2 regions of the Bacillus tequilensis genome follow, and region 1 is predicted to be linked to the other one. Evidence: a T-box and tRNA genes for the amino acid it is inferred to sense, from the RefSeq annotation. Region 1 holds a T-box; the other holds one or more tRNA genes.

The links. A T-box is a leader RNA that pairs with one kind of tRNA and senses whether it is charged. The one in region 1 lies ahead of ileS (isoleucine--tRNA ligase), so its partner is inferred to be a tRNA-Ile.
Region 2: it encodes a tRNA-Ile, which carries the amino acid that the T-box ahead of ileS (isoleucine--tRNA ligase) is inferred to sense. The anticodon was not compared.

Annotation. Positions count from the first base shown of each region.
Region 1 is NZ_CP048852.1:1,515,796-1,526,022, reverse strand. It holds gene pyrR (bifunctional pyrimidine operon transcriptional regulator/uracil phosphoribosyltransferase) at 1-327, opposite strand, end outside; gene G4P54_RS08110 (RluA family pseudouridine synthase) at 510-1,421, opposite strand; gene lspA (signal peptidase II) at 1,423-1,887, opposite strand; gene ylyA (sporulation-related RNA polymerase-binding protein YlyA) at 1,990-2,364, opposite strand; gene ileS (isoleucine--tRNA ligase) at 2,510-5,275, opposite strand; T-box leader at 5,328-5,554, opposite strand; gene divIVA (septum site-determining protein DivIVA) at 5,617-6,111, opposite strand; gene G4P54_RS08085 (YlmH family RNA-binding protein) at 6,205-6,978, opposite strand; gene G4P54_RS08080 (YggT family protein) at 7,040-7,312, opposite strand; gene sepF (cell division protein SepF) at 7,319-7,774, opposite strand; gene G4P54_RS08070 (YggS family pyridoxal phosphate-dependent enzyme) at 7,771-8,463, opposite strand; gene pgeF (peptidoglycan editing factor PgeF) at 8,470-9,306, opposite strand; gene G4P54_RS08060 (YlmC/YmxH family sporulation protein) at 9,469-9,714, opposite strand; gene ylmB (N-formyl-4-amino-5-aminomethyl-2-methylpyrimidine deformylase) at 9,792-10,227, opposite strand, start outside.
Region 2 is NZ_CP048852.1:7,939-18,165, reverse strand. It holds gene dacA (D-alanyl-D-alanine carboxypeptidase) at 1-968, opposite strand, end outside; gene guaB (IMP dehydrogenase) at 1,121-2,587, opposite strand; gene G4P54_RS00065 (YaaC family protein) at 2,708-3,655, shown strand; rRNA gene rrf (5S ribosomal RNA) at 3,695-3,810, opposite strand; rRNA gene G4P54_RS00055 (23S ribosomal RNA) at 3,944-6,871, opposite strand; tRNA gene G4P54_RS00050 (tRNA-Ala) at 6,953-7,028, opposite strand; tRNA gene G4P54_RS00045 (tRNA-Ile) at 7,040-7,116, opposite strand; rRNA gene G4P54_RS00040 (16S ribosomal RNA) at 7,218-8,767, opposite strand; gene gyrA (DNA topoisomerase (ATP-hydrolyzing) subunit A) at 9,114-10,227, opposite strand, start outside.

The DNA of each region.
Region 1 (10,227 bases):
GAACAAGACATCGTCAACGAGAATGACTTTTTGATCTGTGATGTCTACCGGAATATCTGCACCTTTCACAAGCGGTTCTTCATTGCTCGTTTTTTTGGAAAGATCGTCTCTATAAAGAGTAATATCGATTTCACCGACTGTTACAGGGTTTCCTTCAATCTGTTCGATTCGTTCTGCAAGGCGTTTGGCCAAGTAAATCCCTCTTGTCTTGATGCCGACCAGGATGCAGTTATTCATTCCTTTATTGCGTTCAATCATTTCGTGGGCAATTCTGGTCAGCGCCCGTCTGATTGCCTGTTCGTCGAGAATGACAGCTTTTTGATTCAATGTGTGACACCTCACAGTTCATATAGAAGAAAAAACCCCTCCTGCCAGAGCATAGAGGGGTTTTAGGACAAGGTGCGTGCACATACACGCATCCCGTCTATCCGTTATCCTTCTCAGCCTCTCTGGACTGTTTTAAAGAATCTATTCAGCTTCGTTTATTATTTCAGAAAAGGAACAGTCTGTCAACCGTTTTTCCTGAGGTTTTCGATTAATTCTGCCATATCCTCCGGAAGCGGCGCTTCGAATTCGACATACTCACCGGTGCGAGGGTGATCAAAGCCTAAAATTCCGGCGTGAAGTGCCTGTCCGTTAAAATCGATCGTTTTTCTTGGACCATATTTTGGATCACCCGCTAATGGAAATCCGATATATTTCATATGCACACGGATTTGATGGGTTCTTCCTGTTTCAAGCTGGCATTCCACCAACGTAAAATCTTGAAAACGCTCAAGCACATGAAAATGAGTGACGGCGTTTTTGCCATCACGCGTGACAGTCATGCTTTGACGGTCTTTCTTGTCCCGTCCGATTGGCGCATCAATTGTGCCGTCATCGTGAGAAATAAGCCCGTGGACAACCGCCGTATATTTCCGAGTAACCGTTTTGTGGACCAATTGGTTTACGAGTGACTCATGCGCCATATCATTTTTCGCCACCATTAATAAGCCGGACGTGTCCTTATCGATTCTGTGAACGATTCCCGGACGCATCACGCCATTAATTCCAGATAGATCCGTGCAATGAGCCATAAGGCCGTTTACAAGTGTGCCGGTAAGATGCCCGGGAGCCGGGTGCACAACCATTCCGCGAGGTTTATTGACGACCAGCACATCCTGATCTTCATAGTAAATATCCAGATCCATCGGTTCTGCCAGTACGTCGAGCGCTTCCGGCTCAGGCACAGTGACGGTCACCTGATCACCCGGCTGAATTTTATAATTCGCTTTTACAGGATTTCCGTTTACGACAACTTGTCCGTCTTTCACCCATTGCTGCACCTGGGTTCTCGACCAATCATTTTCGGCCGATGCCAGAAATTTATCAATCCGCTCACTTTTTTGTTCTTCTGAAGCGGTTATATCAAATTGATTCATGCTATTGCTCCTTTTTCTTTTTCCCGCTGTCCAACAGCATTTGTATAAATAAAAGCATGACGCCGACACATAGTGAAGAGTCCGCGATGTTAAAAATCGGGTAATTGTAATCCACAATCATCACGTGGATAAAGTCAACAACTTCCTGTCTGACAGCCCGATCGATAAAGTTGCCGATGGCACCGCCAAGCATAAGTCCGAGGGCAACGCCAAGAAGCCTTTGTCCTTTTGTATAACGCTGTATGTAATAAACAATGCCAATAATAACCGCGGTTGTAATGAGGTAGAAAAACCACATCTGACCGGCTAATATCCCCCATGCAGCACCCGTATTGCGATGGGAGGTGATATAGAATACCTGATCAATGATCGGAATGCTTTGGCCAAGCTCCATGTTCTTAACGACAAGCCATTTTGTCAATTGATCAGCTGCAATAATAAGTAGTGCGATCACATAATACAGCACAAACGTTCCTCCAGTTTACGGTTACTTTAATCCATTATGCATTTTATCAATAAAAAGCCCCGGAGTAAAGATATATCAGGCATATTAGCCGGCCAGACACTGTTATTCATACAGTGCCTGACCATATTCGATATCCGTTGATTTCCACAGCGGAAGCGTTTTTTTTTCAAATTGGACAGAATAAACAAAATCGTTTGCTGTTCGGGCAGTCGGCAGAACCGCCAGCTTTGAGAGAGGAATGGCATCCCCGGTTTCTTCACAGTATCCAAATGTGCCGTTTTCGATTTTGGACAATGCCAGGAGAACATCTTGAAGCTCTTCTTTAATGTGATAGATCAGAGTTGCTTTTTGTTTATGATTGATTGCGGCTTGCGGGCTTGTTGAAACTTGAAAGCAAGAATACTCAAATAACCTCGACTGTAGTTCTTCTTTCATTAGAAGAAGTTCCGTATAAATTGCGGTCAGTTGATCATTCATTCATCACAACTCCTGCTCTTAACGTAGTACCTATATTGTTGCCTGTGAATGATGATCTAAAGCCCATAAGATTTTTCCTGCCGTTCTAAACGATGTCACTCTTGGCACGAAAAAAGCCCGGCTTTTTCCGCCGGGCCCTTTTCCATTATTTTTGATAGTATTTTTCAACGATTTCAGCGTTTCGCAGTGAAAGTGTAGGGTATTTCGGATTTACACCCACATCTTTTGAAATCACACGCGATCTCTCACACATTTCGCCTTCTGCTTTTTCGACAATGATTTTGCCCGTCGCAAAGCTTTGCGCATCGTTCGGCGCTTCATTTTCTTCGCCGATTGTCAGTTCAGAAACAATAAACAGCTGAGAAAGATTTTCTTTAATGGAAGCCAAGAGCTCTTGGTTTTCTTTGTTCGGATACAATTTCAGGTTCGCTTCCAATGATTTACCAATGATTTTTTCATTCCGCGCAGTTTCTAACGCTTTTAGCACATCATCACGAATAGCCATAAAGCGATCGAACTTTTCTTCAGTCGCTTCGCTGTTTGGAACCTTAGTTGTTTCCGGCATGTCTGTCAGCTGCACGCTCTGCTCTTCTACAAATGTTAAATGAGACCATAGCTCGTCAGCCGTATGCGGAAGGATAGGCGCTGACAGCTTCACTAATGCGAGAAGCGTCTCGTAGAATACGGTCTGCATGCTGCGTCTATCCGGATGATCGGCATGCTCGATGTATACAACATCTTTTGCGAAATCAAGATAGAATGAACTCAATTCGATTGTGCAGAAATTATGGATGCTGTGATACACAACCGCAAATTCGTACTCATCGTACGCTTTTTTCACTTTTTCAATCAGTTTGTTCAGCTTAATCAGCATATACTGATCCACTTCACGAAGATCTTCGACAGCCACCGCATTCGTTTTTGGATCAAAATCGAATAAGTTGCCATGAAGGAAACGGAACGTGTTGCGGATTTTGCGGTATACTTCAGCAACCTGTTTCAAAATCGCGTCAGACACACGAACGTCCGCCTGGTAATCAACTGAAGACACCCATAATCTCAAGATGTCGGCGCCAAGCTGTTTCATGACTTTAGCTGGAACAACGACGTTACCGATTGATTTACTCATCTTGCGCCCTTCTCCATCCAGTGCAAATCCATGGCTGAGCACGCCTTTATACGGCGCTTTCCCTGTCACGGCTACTCCTGTAGAAAGAGATGAGTTGAACCAGCCGCGATATTGGTCTGATCCTTCTAGATATAAATCAGCCGGACGAACGAGATCTTCACGTTCTTCAAGCACGGCTTGGTGGGAAGATCCCGAATCGAACCACACATCCATGATGTCCTGTTCTTTTGTAAATGTACCGTTCGGGCTGCCAGGGTGCGTAAAGCCTTCCGGAAGAAGATCTTTCGCTTCTTTTTCAAACCAAATGTTTGATCCGTGCTGTCTGAATAATTCAGAAACATGTTCAATGGTTTCATCTGTAATAATCGGTTCTCCGTTTTCAGCGTAAAATACCGGAATCGGAACACCCCATGCGCGCTGTCTGGAAATACACCAGTCTCCGCGGTCACGCACCATGTTGTGCAAACGCTGCTCGCCCCATTCAGGAACCCATTTGGTTTCTTTAATGGCATCCAGGAGATCTGATCTAAAATCTTTAATAGACGCAAACCATTGAGCTGTCGCTCTGAAAATGGTTGGTTTCTTCGTTCTCCAATCGTGCGGGTAAGAGTGAGTAATGAATTCAAGTTTTACAAGCGCGCCTTTTTCATCAAGCTGCTGTGTGATCGCTTTGTTCGCATCATCATAAAACATGCCTTCAAAGCCGGGCGCTTCGCTTGTCATAACACCTTTTGCATCAACAGGACAAAGCACGTCTAAACCGTATTTTTGGCCGATGATAAAGTCGTCTTCCCCATGTCCCGGGGCTGTATGAACGCAGCCTGTACCGGCATCAGTTGTTACGTGTTCACCAAGCATAACGAGAGAGTCTCTGCCATAGAGCGGGTGTTCAGCGACAATATTCTCAAGGTCTTTCCCTTTAATCGTTCTTGTCACTTCATATTGATCAAATCCGCATGCAGCCGCAACATTTTCAACTAAAGCACTGGCTACAACAAAGCGGTCTTCACCCACCGCAATCACACTGTACTCAAGATCAGGATGCACTGAAATTCCGAGGTTCGCCGGAATTGTCCACGGCGTTGTTGTCCAAATGATGATACGCTCGCCGTTTTCCAGAACGCCTTTTCCGTCTTTCACACCGAAAGCAACGTAAATAGATGCTGAACGTTTATCTTGATATTCGATTTCGGCTTCAGCCAAAGCAGACTCACTTGAAGGTGACCAGTTGACTGGTTTAAGGCCTTTATAAATGTAGCCTCGTTTTGCCATCTCACCAAATACGCGAATTTGCTGCGCTTCGTATTCCGGTTTTAAAGTCACATACGGGTTTTCCCAATCACCGCGGACACCAAGGCGTTTAAACTGCTCACGCTGTCCCTCGATTTGCTTCCAAGCGTACTCTTCGCACAGTTTGCGGAATTCCGCTACTGACATTTCTTTGCGGTTGACTTTTTTATTTTTTGTGAGAGCCGTTTCAATCGGCAATCCATGTGTATCCCAGCCTGGTACATACGGCGCGTTGTAGCCGCTCATTGATTTGTAGCGGACAATGAAATCCTTCAAAATTTTGTTAAGCGCGTGACCCATATGGATATCACCGTTTGCATACGGAGGTCCATCATGTAAAACAAATTTCGGGCGGTCTTTCGTCCGTTCCTGCACAAGACGGTAGATCTCCTCTTCCTCCCATTTCTTTTGGATGTCAGGCTCACGGTTTGGCAAATTTCCCCGCATCGGAAAATCTGTTTTCGGCATTAAGAGCGTATCTTTAAAATCCATTTTCATTCCTCCACTGCATTTTTTCAGAAAATAAAAAAAGCCCTCTCATCCCATAAGGGACGAGAAAGCTTATCTCGCGGTACCACCCTTTTAGAAAAAGCCACCATACGCTTTTTCCTCTCGAGCATCGTAACGTGATGAACGTCCTAACCTACTGTGAGTTCAGAAAGGAAACTTAAGGGCTGATCTACATGATTCCGGCCATCCCGGACTTTCACCATCTCCGGGTCGCTATGAAGGCCTGAATGAAACATGACTGTCCCTTTCAACCGTTTTTTCATCTGAATTTATGAACGTATTATATTCGACAAGCTAAGAAAATGTCAAGATAATCAGAGAATTTATTCCTTTTCCTCAAATACTGCGTCGACTTCATACTCAAGCAGATGATCCCAATCGTCATTTTTCAGAAGATCAAGCTGCGCTTCAATCAGCATTTGGAAACGTGTTCTGAAAACTTTAGACTGTTTTTTCAGCTCTTCAATTTCCATAGCGATTTTTCTGGATTTTGATAAAGACTCGTTGATAATGCGATCAGCATTTTTCTCCGCTTCCCGAACGATCAGCTTTGCTTCTTTTTGAGAATTGCGTTTTACGTCTTCAGCCGCTTCTTGGGCAACTAAAATTGATTTATTCAACGTTTCCTCAATATTGGCAAAGTGTCCGATTCTTTCATCAAGTTCATTGACTTTCGCTTCAAGCTCAGTTTTCTTACGGAGAACAATTTCGTAATCTTTTCTGACTTGCGCTAGGAATTCATTTACTTCATCTTCATCATATCCGCGAAAACTTTTTGTAAACGTCTTGTTGTGAATATCATTTGGCGTTAATGGCATGATGCCACCTCCATTTTTACATTTCAGTACGGTTATCTAGTTCACATTATAAAACAAATTTCGCACAGATGGAGAAAAAAACTGAAAAACCGACTATTTTTGTCGTTCAAACGTCACTCTCCATTTGTCTTTTTTGGTTTTTCCTTCGATTTTTGTTAAGCTGCAGCGGCCAAAACCTCTGATAGACAGCATGTCCCCTTCCGCCACCATATAGGAAGGATCTTCAACTACCTTCCAGTTCACTTTTACGAGCCCGTTTTTTACGAGCGTCTGCGATTTCTGGCGGGATTGCCTGCTCATAGAGGCGCAGACGGCGTCAAGCCTCAAAGAAGAAACCGTGTCATCCCTTATTTCGACATCAACTGCCGGAATGTTAAGGTCTGACAAGTCAATTTTCTCTAAGCTGACCGCCGCTTTGCCTGCTTGGGTCAGCTGCGCAGCCACAAAATCAGCGGTATCGGCTGAGACAATCAATTGCACTGCTGTCTCAGAAAAAACAATATCACCAAACTTTTGCCGCTTTAAGCCTATGCCCATTAATGCACCAAGCAGAGAACGGTGATCTACTGAGACAAACTTTTCTGCATAGCGGACGTGAAAAGCCTGCAGTTCAAAATCCGCCTCTTCCGGCGTCATGTACTCCGGATAGAGAATCGCCCGTTTTCGCTCCGCTCTGTCATAGCCGCCGGAAAAAGCAAGCCCGACATCGGCCTGTCCCGTAACAGCAGAGAGGATGACCTGCTCTCGGGGGTCTAAAAAGTCGGTCAGCTTCATCCTGTACTGCTCCTGGACAATACTTTTCCATTCGAGCGCCTGATCAACAAAGGCCCGCTCGTCTTTTCTGAAGTGCTGATAGATATCGCTCATCGTCTTTCCCTTCTATGTAAAGAGGCTTGGCTGCTGCCAAGCCCCCTATCAAACTGTCACATTAAAACGCAATCATGCGATAGAGCCCCCACAAGCCGGTTGTCGCAAACCGAAGCACAAGAATGGCTACAATCGGTGAAATATCCAGCATTGCGATCGGAGGGATGATTTTTCTAAATGGTTCGAGATATGGTTCACAAATCGAAGCTAAAAAACGCCCGACTGCTGTTTCCCTTGTACTCGGCACCCATGACATAAAAATATATATAATCAGGGCAAATGAGTATATTGTGATTAATAAGCTTAAAACTGAAAAAACTTGATAAAGGATCATCTCGCTTTACCACCTCTGATGTTCGTCTTCAGATATGAGCTCAGAAATTGTGCCTGATACATCTACGTTGTCAGGCGTGCAGAGAAAAATATCTGAGCCGATTCTTTGAATATCGCCGCCGATGGCATAAACGGTTCCGCTTAAAAAATCAACAATCCGCTTAGCTTGGTCATGCTGTATCCGCTGAAGATTGACGACAACTGCCCGCCGATTCTTCAAATGGTCGGCTATTTCCTGCGCCTCCGCATACACGCGCGGCTCACTCAACACCACTTTAGAGGATTTCTGAACACTTTGCAAGCTCACTACATTCTGTTTGCCCGCAGGTTTGTTTGCGGTATAAGCCGGCTTTTCTTTTTGCTCCTGCTCTTCATGAGACTCCCGCTCTGTCTCAATATATTCATATTCGTATTCTTCATCATCCATTGAGAAAAAGTTTTTCAGTTTATTTTTCATACTCATTGCTGTACACCCCCTGTTTCATTTCCGACTAACGATGAGCCGATCCTAATATAAGTAGCCCCTTCTTCAATTGCAATTTCAAAATCATTTGACATGCCCATCGACAGTTCAGTACATGGAGCGTTTGGCTGTTTCAGCTCCTGAACCTGATCGCGGAGCTCTCTCAGCGCCCGGAAACAGCTTCTGATCTGACCTTGATCATCAGTCAGCGGAGCCATTGTCATCAGTCCGGCCACAACGATGTGTTTGAAGCCGGAAAGCTCCTGTATGAATGGAATGACTTCTTCTTTTTTCATGCCGTGCTTAGAAGGTTCAAGCGAGGTATTGACCTGCACAAAGCATCGGACAGTACCTTCAGCACGTTTTTCAATTTCTTTCGCTAATGAGAGCCGGTCTAAGGAATGGATATAGGAAACAGAATGGACGACAGCTTTTGCTTTTCTTGATTGCAGACTGCCGATAAAATGCCATTCCGGATTCCCTTTGATTATTTCCTGTTTGCGGAGCAGTTCCGCATCCCTGTTCTCTCCGAGGCAGGTGATGCCCGCATCCACTGCCTCCTGTGCTCTTTCAGGCGATACATATTTTGTGACTGCTATAACCGTAACTTCATCGGAGCTGCGGCCCGATCTGTTACATGCTTCGTTTATTCGCTCGTTTATATGTCGTAATTGATCAGCAACACGCACGATCTTTTATGCCTCCTTCATTCCGATAAAGGACATCATCCGTCCAGTTTTCCCCTGATCGCGGCGGTGAGAATAGAAAAGAGACGGCTCACTTTCCGTGCATAAAGCGCTGACAGAAATCTGTTCATTTGCCAAACCGCTATCGATCAGTATAAGCCGGTTCAGCTCTTTCAGATCAAGCTGATATTGTGCCTGTCCCGTCTGATTCACGGCACGGTCTGCTGAAATCGGCAATGCCCGGACAGCATCCATAACACGGTCGTCTACTGTATAGCATGCCCCGCTGATAGACGGCCCAATAACTGCATGAATATCTGAGAGATTTGACCCTTCCTTCTCAGTCCATTGCTTCACCATTTCTCTGCCAATCTGTTTGACGGTGCCTTTCCACCCGGCATGGGCGACCCCGACAAGCGATTTAACCGGATCATAAAAGAAAAGAGGCACACAATCAGCAAAGCATAATGCCAAGAACACATTTTTTTCATTTGTGTAAAGCCCGTCCGTTGCTTTTAGAGCCGTGTGATACTCACGTGCGCCTTTTCCACTATCCCTCTGCGTCACTTTCTGAACGCGGTTATCATGTGTCTGATCAGCAAATACCCAAGACTGCAAATCAATATTAAACATATCGGCAATATATTCGCGATTTTTAACTACATCTGCATCTTTGTCATGAACGTGCAATCCCGTATTTAACGATTCAAAAGGCTTTTGGCTGACACCGCCGTTTTTTGTCGTAAATCCGGCAATGACTTCCCTATTGTTTTGATTCGTTTTTGTCCAGTCTTGTATCATGAGTGTCGAGGGTGTGGTAAGACTGAATGGGTGATATGTATTCATGATGATCCAACCTTTCGACAAACATTTAAAAAAGCGAAATTTCCCACTTATTTTACCACATCTTTCTGCATTCGTTGAGCGCCGATTTACATATTTCTAAAATGAAATGTGCCGGAAGAATCGAGACTTCCGGCAATTTCCAATCGGCAGCAAACAAGCAGGTTATGTATGCGGTTCATTTAATCGGACCAAGATGACATCTTCCCCGATTTTTACTATATTTCGCCATGGAATGACCAATTCCTCTTCTTTTCCAAAAAATCCGAGAATTTTCCCATTTCCCCCTAGTATGATCGCCTGAATTTTTCCAGTGGTCACATTGATATCAATATCACCAATACTTCCAAGCTTTTTTCCGTTTGAGACATTGACGACATCCTTCACCTGAAATTCTGAAATGCTGATCATTCCATCACGTCCCTTTCCCGTCCTTTTGTTCAAGTATATGAACGGGCAGGCTGAACCTTGTCAGCAAGAAGAAATTTTCATGGCCGCTGTTCTTTTTTACTGCTGCACCAGCTGATGATAAAATCAAGTATGATTTTTGTATACTCTACCAGGTGCTCAATCGCTACCTTCTCGTTCACGGAGTGTGCATTGTGCAGATCGCCAGGGCCGTATATCACGCATGGAATACCGGCATCATACAGCCATCCGCCATCTGTAACCGATTGAGAAACGTCAATAATTGGACACTCCCGTTTCACTTTCTCATGGGAGGCAGTAAGCGCTAAGACGCCCGGGTAGCCATGATCAACTTCCAGTGACGGAAAAATTTCTCCCCTGTCTTCAATTATAGAGGAGCCTCCCCACCTGAAGACAGGGCGGTTTTCCCTAAGCCAAATGTCACTGTCACTCAGCCGATTGATGTAATCTTCTATTTCCGCAGCCACTTGGTCATGGGTTTCATTCGGATAAAAA
Region 2 (10,227 bases), 1.5 Mb from region 1:
TTTACTTGATCACCTTGAGCATAAATTTCTTTCATAGAGAAATTGTTGAAAGCATAATCGAACATTTTTTTCGTTTCATCAAAACGGCCTGTGTGAAGGTTGCCCTTTGCATTCAGCACAACAGTGATAACACGCATTCCGTTTTTCTCGGCAGTACCTGTGAAACAAGAACCTGCAGAGTCAGTAGAACCTGTTTTCAATCCATCTACATTCGCATTTTTATACTCACTGACGAGCCCTTTCAGCATGAAGTTCCAGTTCGGCATATCCATTTCATCATCAGTGCCTTCTCTGAACTTCGTTTTTGCGATACTGGAAGTCTTCAGAATCTCAGGGTAGTCAGTAACCAAGTGATCCGCAAGAATCGCCATGTCCTTAGCAGAAACTTCACTTTCTTCATTTACGCTTGTCCCCTCAGGCTGATGCCCGTGAAGATCTTTGTTTTCAAGACCCGTTGCGTTAACAAATTTGTAATCTGTTAAGCCTAGTTCTTTCGCTTTTGCATTCATTTTTTCAACAAACTTAGTTTCAGTACCCGCAAGGATTTCTGCAATCGCAATAGCAGCGGCATTTGCAGAATAAATTGCTGTAGCTTGATATAATTCTTTTACTGTGTATTTCCCATCTTTCCGAAGAGGAACGTTTGATAAGCTGTTATCTTGGGAAATTTGATACACATAGTCATCAGGCGTATAGGTTTGGTCCCATTTCACTTTACCTTGATCAATTGCTTCTAATAACAGATACTCTGTCATCATTTTTGTCATGCTGGCAATTGGCAGTCTCTTATCTGCATTTTTACTGTACAGGATTTTACCTGAAGAAGCTTCGATCATAATTGCAGCTGATGCATTGATATCAATTGGATCGCTTGCTGCTTTTGCTTTTGACATTGGAGCCAGACAAGTGACAGCTAGTGTTAACACAACCAATGACATCAGTAGCTGTTTATATTTCTTGATGTTCAATCGTACGACCTCCGTATTTCATTTTCTTCATCTATAATTAAGCCGTTAAGGACATTTTCAATGCACAACAGTATAAATTTTATCATAATCATTATAAAAAAAATAGACAGAGTCAGAGACCCTGTCAAATGTTTTTAATTTGTAACAATTTATTATGAAATTGTATAGTTCGGAGATTCTTTTGTAATCTGTACGTCATGCGGATGGCTTTCGCGAAGCCCTGCGCCAGTCATGCGAATAAACTGAGCTTCTTCTCTTAAAGCACGAAGATCTTTAGATCCGCAATATCCCATACCAGAACGAAGACCGCCAACTAGCTGATAAACTGTTTCTTCAACTGGTCCTTTGTAAGGTGTGCGTCCTTCGATTCCCTCAGGAACGAATTTTTTGTTTTCTTCTTGGAAGTAACGGTCTTTACTTCCTTTTTCCATTGCGGCAACTGATCCCATACCGCGGTATACTTTAAATCTTCTGCCTTGGTAGATTTCAGTTTCACCAGGGCTTTCTGACGTGCCTGCAAGCAAGCTTCCGAGCATAACAGCATGTCCGCCGGCTGCCAACGCCTTAGTGATATCGCCAGAGAATTTAATTCCGCCGTCAGCGATGATTGTTTTACCTTGCTTTCTTGCTTCAGTCGCACAATCATAAATTGCTGTGATTTGCGGAACACCGACACCTGCTACCACGCGTGTAGTACAAATTGAACCAGGTCCGATTCCCACTTTGACAACGTCTGCCCCAGCTTCGATAAGTGCTCTTGTCGCTTCAGCTGTTGCCACGTTTCCAGCGATAATATTTAATTCAGGATATGTTTCACGGATTTTAGTTACTGTGTTTAAGACACCTTGAGAATGTCCGTGAGCTGTATCGATAACAATAACATCGACATTGGCTTCAACAAGCTTCTTAACGCGAGTCATCGTGTCGCCAGTAACGCCAACTGCTGCACCAACGATCAGACGCCCGTGGATATCTTTAGATGAGTTCGGGAACTCAATGACTTTTTCAATATCTTTAATTGTGATAAGACCTTTTAATTTATTTTGGTCATCAACGAGGGGAAGCTTTTCAATTTTATGTTTCTGCAAAATCTTTTCAGCTTCATCAAGAGTTGTTCCTACAGGTGCAGTAACAAGCTCTTCTTTTGTCATGACATCGCTGATTTTCATTGAGTAATCAGAAATAAAACGAAGATCACGATTTGTAATGATTCCAACAAGCTGCTGGTCTTCTTCGTTATTTACAATCGGAACACCGGAAATTCTGTATTTCCCCATCAAATGCTCCGCATCAAATACTTGGTGATCAGGAGTTAAAAAGAAGGGATTTGTGATAACGCCGCGCTCTGAACGCTTAACTTTATCAACTTGTTCAGCCTGCTGTTCAATGGACATGTTTTTATGAATGATGCCCAAGCCGCCTTGTCTAGCCATTGCAATTGCCATTGCTGATTCTGTTACAGTGTCCATACCTGCGCTGATGACAGGAATATTAAGCTTTAACGTTTTTGTAAGTTCTACAGATAAATCCACATCCCGCGGAAGTACCTCTGACTTGGCTGGTACAAGCAGCACATCGTCGAACGTTAAGCCTTGTTTTGAAAATTTACTTTCCCACATTAGTAAATCCCCCTCTTTTCGGCAAAATATTATATGTAGATTATCAACTAGCCAAGAGCATGTCAAGGAAGCGGGAAAGAGTTGAAATATTTAGATAACGGAAGGGATCAGGAAATACATATGACATATCATGAGTGGAAAGACTTAGCGCTATTTTACTCCGTTGAATCAACCCAAAAATTTCTAGAAAAAGTTTATATCTTAAACGGTATTGATGATGCGAAGAAAAACTCTTTTAAAAACAGTGAACGATTTATCTATTTCTTAAAGCATGCAGAATCGTTTTATAAACAAGCTGCATATTCCCCATTAGAAATCAAACCGATTCTTTTATTTTATGGAATGGCACAACTTATCAAAGCATGTCTCATTACACGTGATCCTCATTATCCAAGCCATACATCAGTACTGGCGCATGGCGTAACAACAAGAAAGCGAAAGAAACAGAATTATTGTTTTAGCGATGATGAAGTCAAAATACAACGAAACGGCCTATGCATGCATTTCATGCAACACATATTCGGGCAATCGGATACAGTGGATGAACGGTACATCATGAAAAAATTATTAAAGGCGATTCCAGAGCTAAGTGATACTTTCTATTTCCAGCAGAAAGAATGTTTTCTGACAAAAGTTGAGAAGGAAGAGGAATGGATTTCTGTACCAGAGGATGTGGTAATCAATTATAAAATGTCTGATTCAAGATTTGCTGAATATATGGCCCATCATTTCCAATGGTCTTTTGCAAAGAAAAATGAACACGGGCTGCTATTTGAAATTCCACCGCAAGATACGAAGCCATGGACATCAACCAGCTTATTGTATGACATGGGGAAGGACCAATATTTTATTCCTTCTCAAAGGGAACAGTTTCTGAGACTTCCTGAAATGGCAATTCATTATTTAATTTTGTACAACATAGGGATGATTGCGAGATATGAGACTGAATGGTGGTATGAGTTGCTGACGCAGCATATAAGTGATGATTACGTGTTAATTCAGCAGTTTTTATTGGTGACAGAAAATAAATTCCCGAAATACGCCTTACAATTTCTTCTTCAGTTTTGACAAACAAAAAACCCAGCTCAATGAGCTGGGTTTTACCTTGCTTGGCGGCGTCCTACTCTCACAGGGGGAAACCCCCGACTACCATCGGCGCTGAAGAGCTTAACTTCCGTGTTCGGTATGGGAACGGGTGTGACCTCTTCGCTATCGCCACCAAACAAATGCCTTCAGGATGAAGGTACTGGGCGTTTCTCACAGGATGTGAGAGCCCTTAGCGGAGTTTCCTTACTTTTCCGCTGTTAGAGAGGTGTTCTCTCAAAACTAGATAACAGGTATAACATCATTCAACATGTGGTTAAGTCCTCGATCGATTAGTATCTGTCAGCTCCATGTGTCGCCACACTTCCACCTCAGACCTATCAACCTGATCATCTTTCAGGGATCTTACTTCCTTGCGGAATGGGAAATCTCATCTTGAGGGGGGCTTCATGCTTAGATGCTTTCAGCACTTATCCCGTCCGCACATAGCTACCCAGCGATGCCCTTGGCAGAACAACTGGTACACCAGCGGTGCGTCCATCCCGGTCCTCTCGTACTAAGGACAGCTCCTCTCAAATTTCCTGCGCCCGCGACGGATAGGGACCGAACTGTCTCACGACGTTCTGAACCCAGCTCGCGTACCGCTTTAATGGGCGAACAGCCCAACCCTTGGGACCGACTACAGCCCCAGGATGCGATGAGCCGACATCGAGGTGCCAAACCTCCCCGTCGATGTGGACTCTTGGGGGAGATAAGCCTGTTATCCCCGGGGTAGCTTTTATCCGTTGAGCGATGGCCCTTCCATGCGGAACCACCGGATCACTAAGCCCGACTTTCGTCCCTGCTCGACTTGTAGGTCTCGCAGTCAAGCTCCCTTGTGCCTTTACACTCTGCGAATGATTTCCAACCATTCTGAGGGAACCTTTGGGCGCCTCCGTTACCTTTTAGGAGGCGACCGCCCCAGTCAAACTGCCCACCTGACACTGTCTCCCCGCCCGATAAGGGCGGCGGGTTAGAAGGTCAATACAGCCAGGGTAGTATCCCACCGATGCCTCCACCGAAGCTGGCGCTCCGGTTTCCAAGGCTCCTACCTATCCTGTACAAGCTGTACCAACATTCAATATCAGGCTGCAGTAAAGCTCCACGGGGTCTTTCCGTCCTGTCGCGGGTAACCTGCATCTTCACAGGTACTATAATTTCACCGAGTCTCTCGTTGAGACAGTGCCCAGATCGTTGCGCCTTTCGTGCGGGTCGGAACTTACCCGACAAGGAATTTCGCTACCTTAGGACCGTTATAGTTACGGCCGCCGTTTACTGGGGCTTCAATTCGCACCTTCGCTTACGCTAAGCGCTCCTCTTAACCTTCCAGCACCGGGCAGGCGTCAGCCCCTATACTTCGCCTTGCGGCTTCGCAGAGACCTGTGTTTTTGCTAAACAGTCGCCTGGGCCTATTCACTGCGGCTCTCTCGGGCTTGCACCCTAACAGAGCACCCCTTCTCCCGAAGTTACGGGGTCATTTTGCCGAGTTCCTTAACGAGAGTTCTCTCGATCACCTTAGGATTCTCTCCTCGCCTACCTGTGTCGGTTTGCGGTACGGGCACCTCTCACCTCGCTAGAGGCTTTTCTTGGCAGTGTGGAATCAGGAACTTCGCTACTATATTTCGCTCGCCATCACAGCTCAGCCTTATGGGAAACGGATTTGCCTATTTCCCAGCCTAACTGCTTGGACGCGGATATCCAATACCGCGCTTACCCTATCCTCCTGCGTCCCCCCATTGCTCAAATGGTGAGGAGGTGGTACAGGAATATCAACCTGTTGTCCATCGCCTACGCCTTTCGGCCTCGGCTTAGGTCCCGACTAACCCTGAGCGGACGAGCCTTCCTCAGGAAACCTTAGGCATTCGGTGGAGGGGATTCTCACCCCTCTTTCGCTACTCATACCGGCATTCTCACTTCTAAGCGCTCCACCAGTCCTTCCGGTCTGGCTTCACAGCCCTTAGAACGCTCTCCTACCACTGTTCGAAGAACAGTCCGCAGCTTCGGTGATACGTTTAGCCCCGGTACATTTTCGGCGCAGAGTCACTCGACCAGTGAGCTATTACGCACTCTTTAAATGGTGGCTGCTTCTAAGCCAACATCCTGGTTGTCTAAGCAACTCCACATCCTTTTCCACTTAACGTATACTTTGGGACCTTAGCTGGCGGTCTGGGCTGTTTCCCTTTCGACTACGGATCTTATCACTCGCAGTCTGACTCCCAAGGATAAGTCATTGGCATTCGGAGTTTGACTGAATTCGGTAACCCGGTAGGGGCCCCTAGTCCAATCAGTGCTCTACCTCCAAGACTCTTACCTTGAGGCTAGCCCTAAAGCTATTTCGGAGAGAACCAGCTATCTCCAGGTTCGATTGGCATTTCACCCCTACCCACACCTCATCCCCGCACTTTTCAACGTGCGTGGGTTCGGGCCTCCATTCAGTGTTACCTGAACTTCACCCTGGACATGGGTAGATCACCTGGTTTCGGGTCTACGACCACGTACTCATGCGCCCTATTCAGACTCGCTTTCGCTGCGGCTCCGCATCTTCTGCTTAACCTTGCACGGGATCGTAACTCGCCGGTTCATTCTACAAAAGGCACGCCATCACCCGTTAACGGGCTCTGACTACTTGTAGGCACACGGTTTCAGGATCTCTTTCACTCCCCTTCCGGGGTGCTTTTCACCTTTCCCTCACGGTACTGGTTCACTATCGGTCACTAGGGAGTATTTAGCCTTGGGAGATGGTCCTCCCGGATTCCGACGGAATTTCACGTGTTCCGCCGTACTCAGGATCCACTCAGGAGAGAACGAAGTTTTGACTACAGGGCTGTTACCTTCTATGGCGGGCCTTTCCAGACCTCTTCATCTACCTCGTTCTTTTGTAACTCCGTACAGAGTGTCCTACAACCCCAAGAGGCAAGCCTCTTGGTTTGGGCTGATCCCGTTTCGCTCGCCGCTACTCAGGGAATCGCATTTGCTTTCTCTTCCTCCGGGTACTTAGATGTTTCAGTTCCCCGGGTCTGCCTTCTCATATCCTATGTATTCAGATATGGATACCACTCCATTACGAGTGGTGGGTTTCCCCATTCGGAAATCTCCGGATCAAAGCTTGCTTACAGCTCCCCGAAGCATATCGGTGTTCGTCCCGTCCTTCATCGGCTCCTAGTGCCAAGGCATCCACCGTGCGCCCTTTCTAACTTAACCGTTAAAAAGAATCACTATGTGATATCTTGTCTTACTAATTGAATGTGATGTCTACTGTTATCTAGTTTTCAAAGAACACGTTGGTGGAGCCTAGCGGGATCGAACCGCTGACCTCCTGCGTGCAAAGCAGGCGCTCTCCCAGCTGAGCTAAGGCCCCGTTGTTTAAGATGGTGGGCCTGAGTGGACTCGAACCACCGACCTCACGCTTATCAGGCGTGCGCTCTAACCAGCTGAGCTACAGGCCCATCTTAACTTATTTAAGGAACAAAGTTCCTTCAAAACTAAACAAGACAGGGAACGTTCTGTTTATAAGACCCGAGGTCTTATATTCCGTATATATCCTTAGAAAGGAGGTGATCCAGCCGCACCTTCCGATACGGCTACCTTGTTACGACTTCACCCCAATCATCTGTCCCACCTTCGGCGGCTGGCTCCTAAAAGGTTACCTCACCGACTTCGGGTGTTACAAACTCTCGTGGTGTGACGGGCGGTGTGTACAAGGCCCGGGAACGTATTCACCGCGGCATGCTGATCCGCGATTACTAGCGATTCCAGCTTCACGCAGTCGAGTTGCAGACTGCGATCCGAACTGAGAACAGATTTGTGGGATTGGCTTAACCTCGCGGTTTCGCTGCCCTTTGTTCTGTCCATTGTAGCACGTGTGTAGCCCAGGTCATAAGGGGCATGATGATTTGACGTCATCCCCACCTTCCTCCGGTTTGTCACCGGCAGTCACCTTAGAGTGCCCAACTGAATGCTGGCAACTAAGATCAAGGGTTGCGCTCGTTGCGGGACTTAACCCAACATCTCACGACACGAGCTGACGACAACCATGCACCACCTGTCACTCTGCCCCCGAAGGGGACGTCCTATCTCTAGGATTGTCAGAGGATGTCAAGACCTGGTAAGGTTCTTCGCGTTGCTTCGAATTAAACCACATGCTCCACCGCTTGTGCGGGCCCCCGTCAATTCCTTTGAGTTTCAGTCTTGCGACCGTACTCCCCAGGCGGAGTGCTTAATGCGTTAGCTGCAGCACTAAGGGGCGGAAACCCCCTAACACTTAGCACTCATCGTTTACGGCGTGGACTACCAGGGTATCTAATCCTGTTCGCTCCCCACGCTTTCGCTCCTCAGCGTCAGTTACAGACCAGAGAGTCGCCTTCGCCACTGGTGTTCCTCCACATCTCTACGCATTTCACCGCTACACGTGGAATTCCACTCTCCTCTTCTGCACTCAAGTTCCCCAGTTTCCAATGACCCTCCCCGGTTGAGCCGGGGGCTTTCACATCAGACTTAAGAAACCGCCTGCGAGCCCTTTACGCCCAATAATTCCGGACAACGCTTGCCACCTACGTATTACCGCGGCTGCTGGCACGTAGTTAGCCGTGGCTTTCTGGTTAGGTACCGTCAAGGTACCGCCCTATTCGAACGGTACTTGTTCTTCCCTAACAACAGAGCTTTACGATCCGAAAACCTTCATCACTCACGCGGCGTTGCTCCGTCAGACTTTCGTCCATTGCGGAAGATTCCCTACTGCTGCCTCCCGTAGGAGTCTGGGCCGTGTCTCAGTCCCAGTGTGGCCGATCACCCTCTCAGGTCGGCTACGCATCGTCGCCTTGGTGAGCCATTACCTCACCAACTAGCTAATGCGCCGCGGGTCCATCTGTAAGTGGTAGCCGAAGCCACCTTTTATGTTTGAACCATGCGGTTCAAACAACCATCCGGTATTAGCCCCGGTTTCCCGGAGTTATCCCAGTCTTACAGGCAGGTTACCCACGTGTTACTCACCCGTCCGCCGCTAACATCAGGGAGCAAGCTCCCATCTGTCCGCTCGACTTGCATGTATTAGGCACGCCGCCAGCGTTCGTCCTGAGCCAGGATCAAACTCTCCGATAAATGGATCACAGATTAAGTTCGCCGCATCTTGCGACGACACCTGTGTGACCTGCATCGTGCAGGCCCTAGTTTGACTGACTACGCACATTGCTGTGCGATTTGTTTAAAAATGAATTAACAGGTACGTTTTGTCTTGTTTAGTTTTCAAAGAACTTTGTGTGCTTCTCTCGAAGCGACTACTTAATAGTAACATTTTTAGTTAACTAGGTCAATACTTTTTTAAAAAAGTTTTTACTAGCAATGTTTGTGTCTTTTAAAAGACAACAGAAATGATTATACCATAATTCTTATGACTGTAAAGGGATAGGATACAAAAAAAGCGCAGCTATTTCAGCTGCGCTTGATCTTACACTTCTTCTTGTGTTTCTTCTTGCTCATCTTCTTCATTTTTCTCTACTAATGCTACTGTCGCAACATGCTCTTCATCAGCCATTCTGATAAGGCGTACACCTTGAGTGACACGTCCGGTGATTGAGATGTCATTGATGTCCATTCTAATGAGTACGCCGCTGGCTGTAATAATCATTAGATCCTCTTCACCTTTAGTAGCTTTCACTGTAACTAATTGGCCGTTATTCTCAGTAATTTTCGCTGTTTTGAGTCCTTTTCCGCCCCGGCTTTGGGCTCTGTACTCTTCAGCCGGAGTTCGTTTTCCGTAACCTTTTTCAGTTACGATCAGGACATGTGATTCTTCTTCTAATATCTCCATGCCGACAACAACGTCGTCATCGGTCAGGGTGATGCCTTTTACGCCTGCAGCAGTTCTTCCCATTTCCCGGACATCCGTTTCAGGAAAGCGGATCAGCAAGCCGTTTTTCGTTCCGATGATCATTTGTTTTGTACCGTCAGTCAGACGTACACCCATCAGTTCATCATCCTCGCGAAGACCGAGCGCGATCAGACCATTGTTGCGAATATTAGCGAACTGGGACAATGAAGTTCGTTTTGAAACCCCGTGCTTTGTTGTGAAGAAAAGATAAAGATCCGCATTGAATTCTGTGACTGGAATAATCGCGTTAATCCATTCACCCTTTTCTACCTCAAGCAGGTTGATAATCGGGATTCCTTTTGCTGTTCTGCCGTATTCAGGGATTTCATACCCTTTTGCACGATATACTTTCCCTTTATTCGAGAAGAAAAGAATCGTATCGTGAGTTGACGTAGAAATCAAATGCTCAACGAAGTCATCTTCGTTTGTTCCCATTCCCTGTACACCTTTCCCGCCTCGTTTTTGACTGCGGTAGGTTGATGCAGGAAGACGTTTGACGTATCCGTTGTGCGTCAGAGTGACTACGATATTTTCTCTCTCGATGAGATCTTCATCTTCAATTGTCTCCAAGCCAGAAGTGACGATCTCAGTACGTCTTTCATCGTTAAACCGCTCTTTGATTTCTGTTAGTTCTTCACGGATGATCTCAAGCACTTTAGATTCATTTGCCAAAATGTCTTTCAGCTCTGCG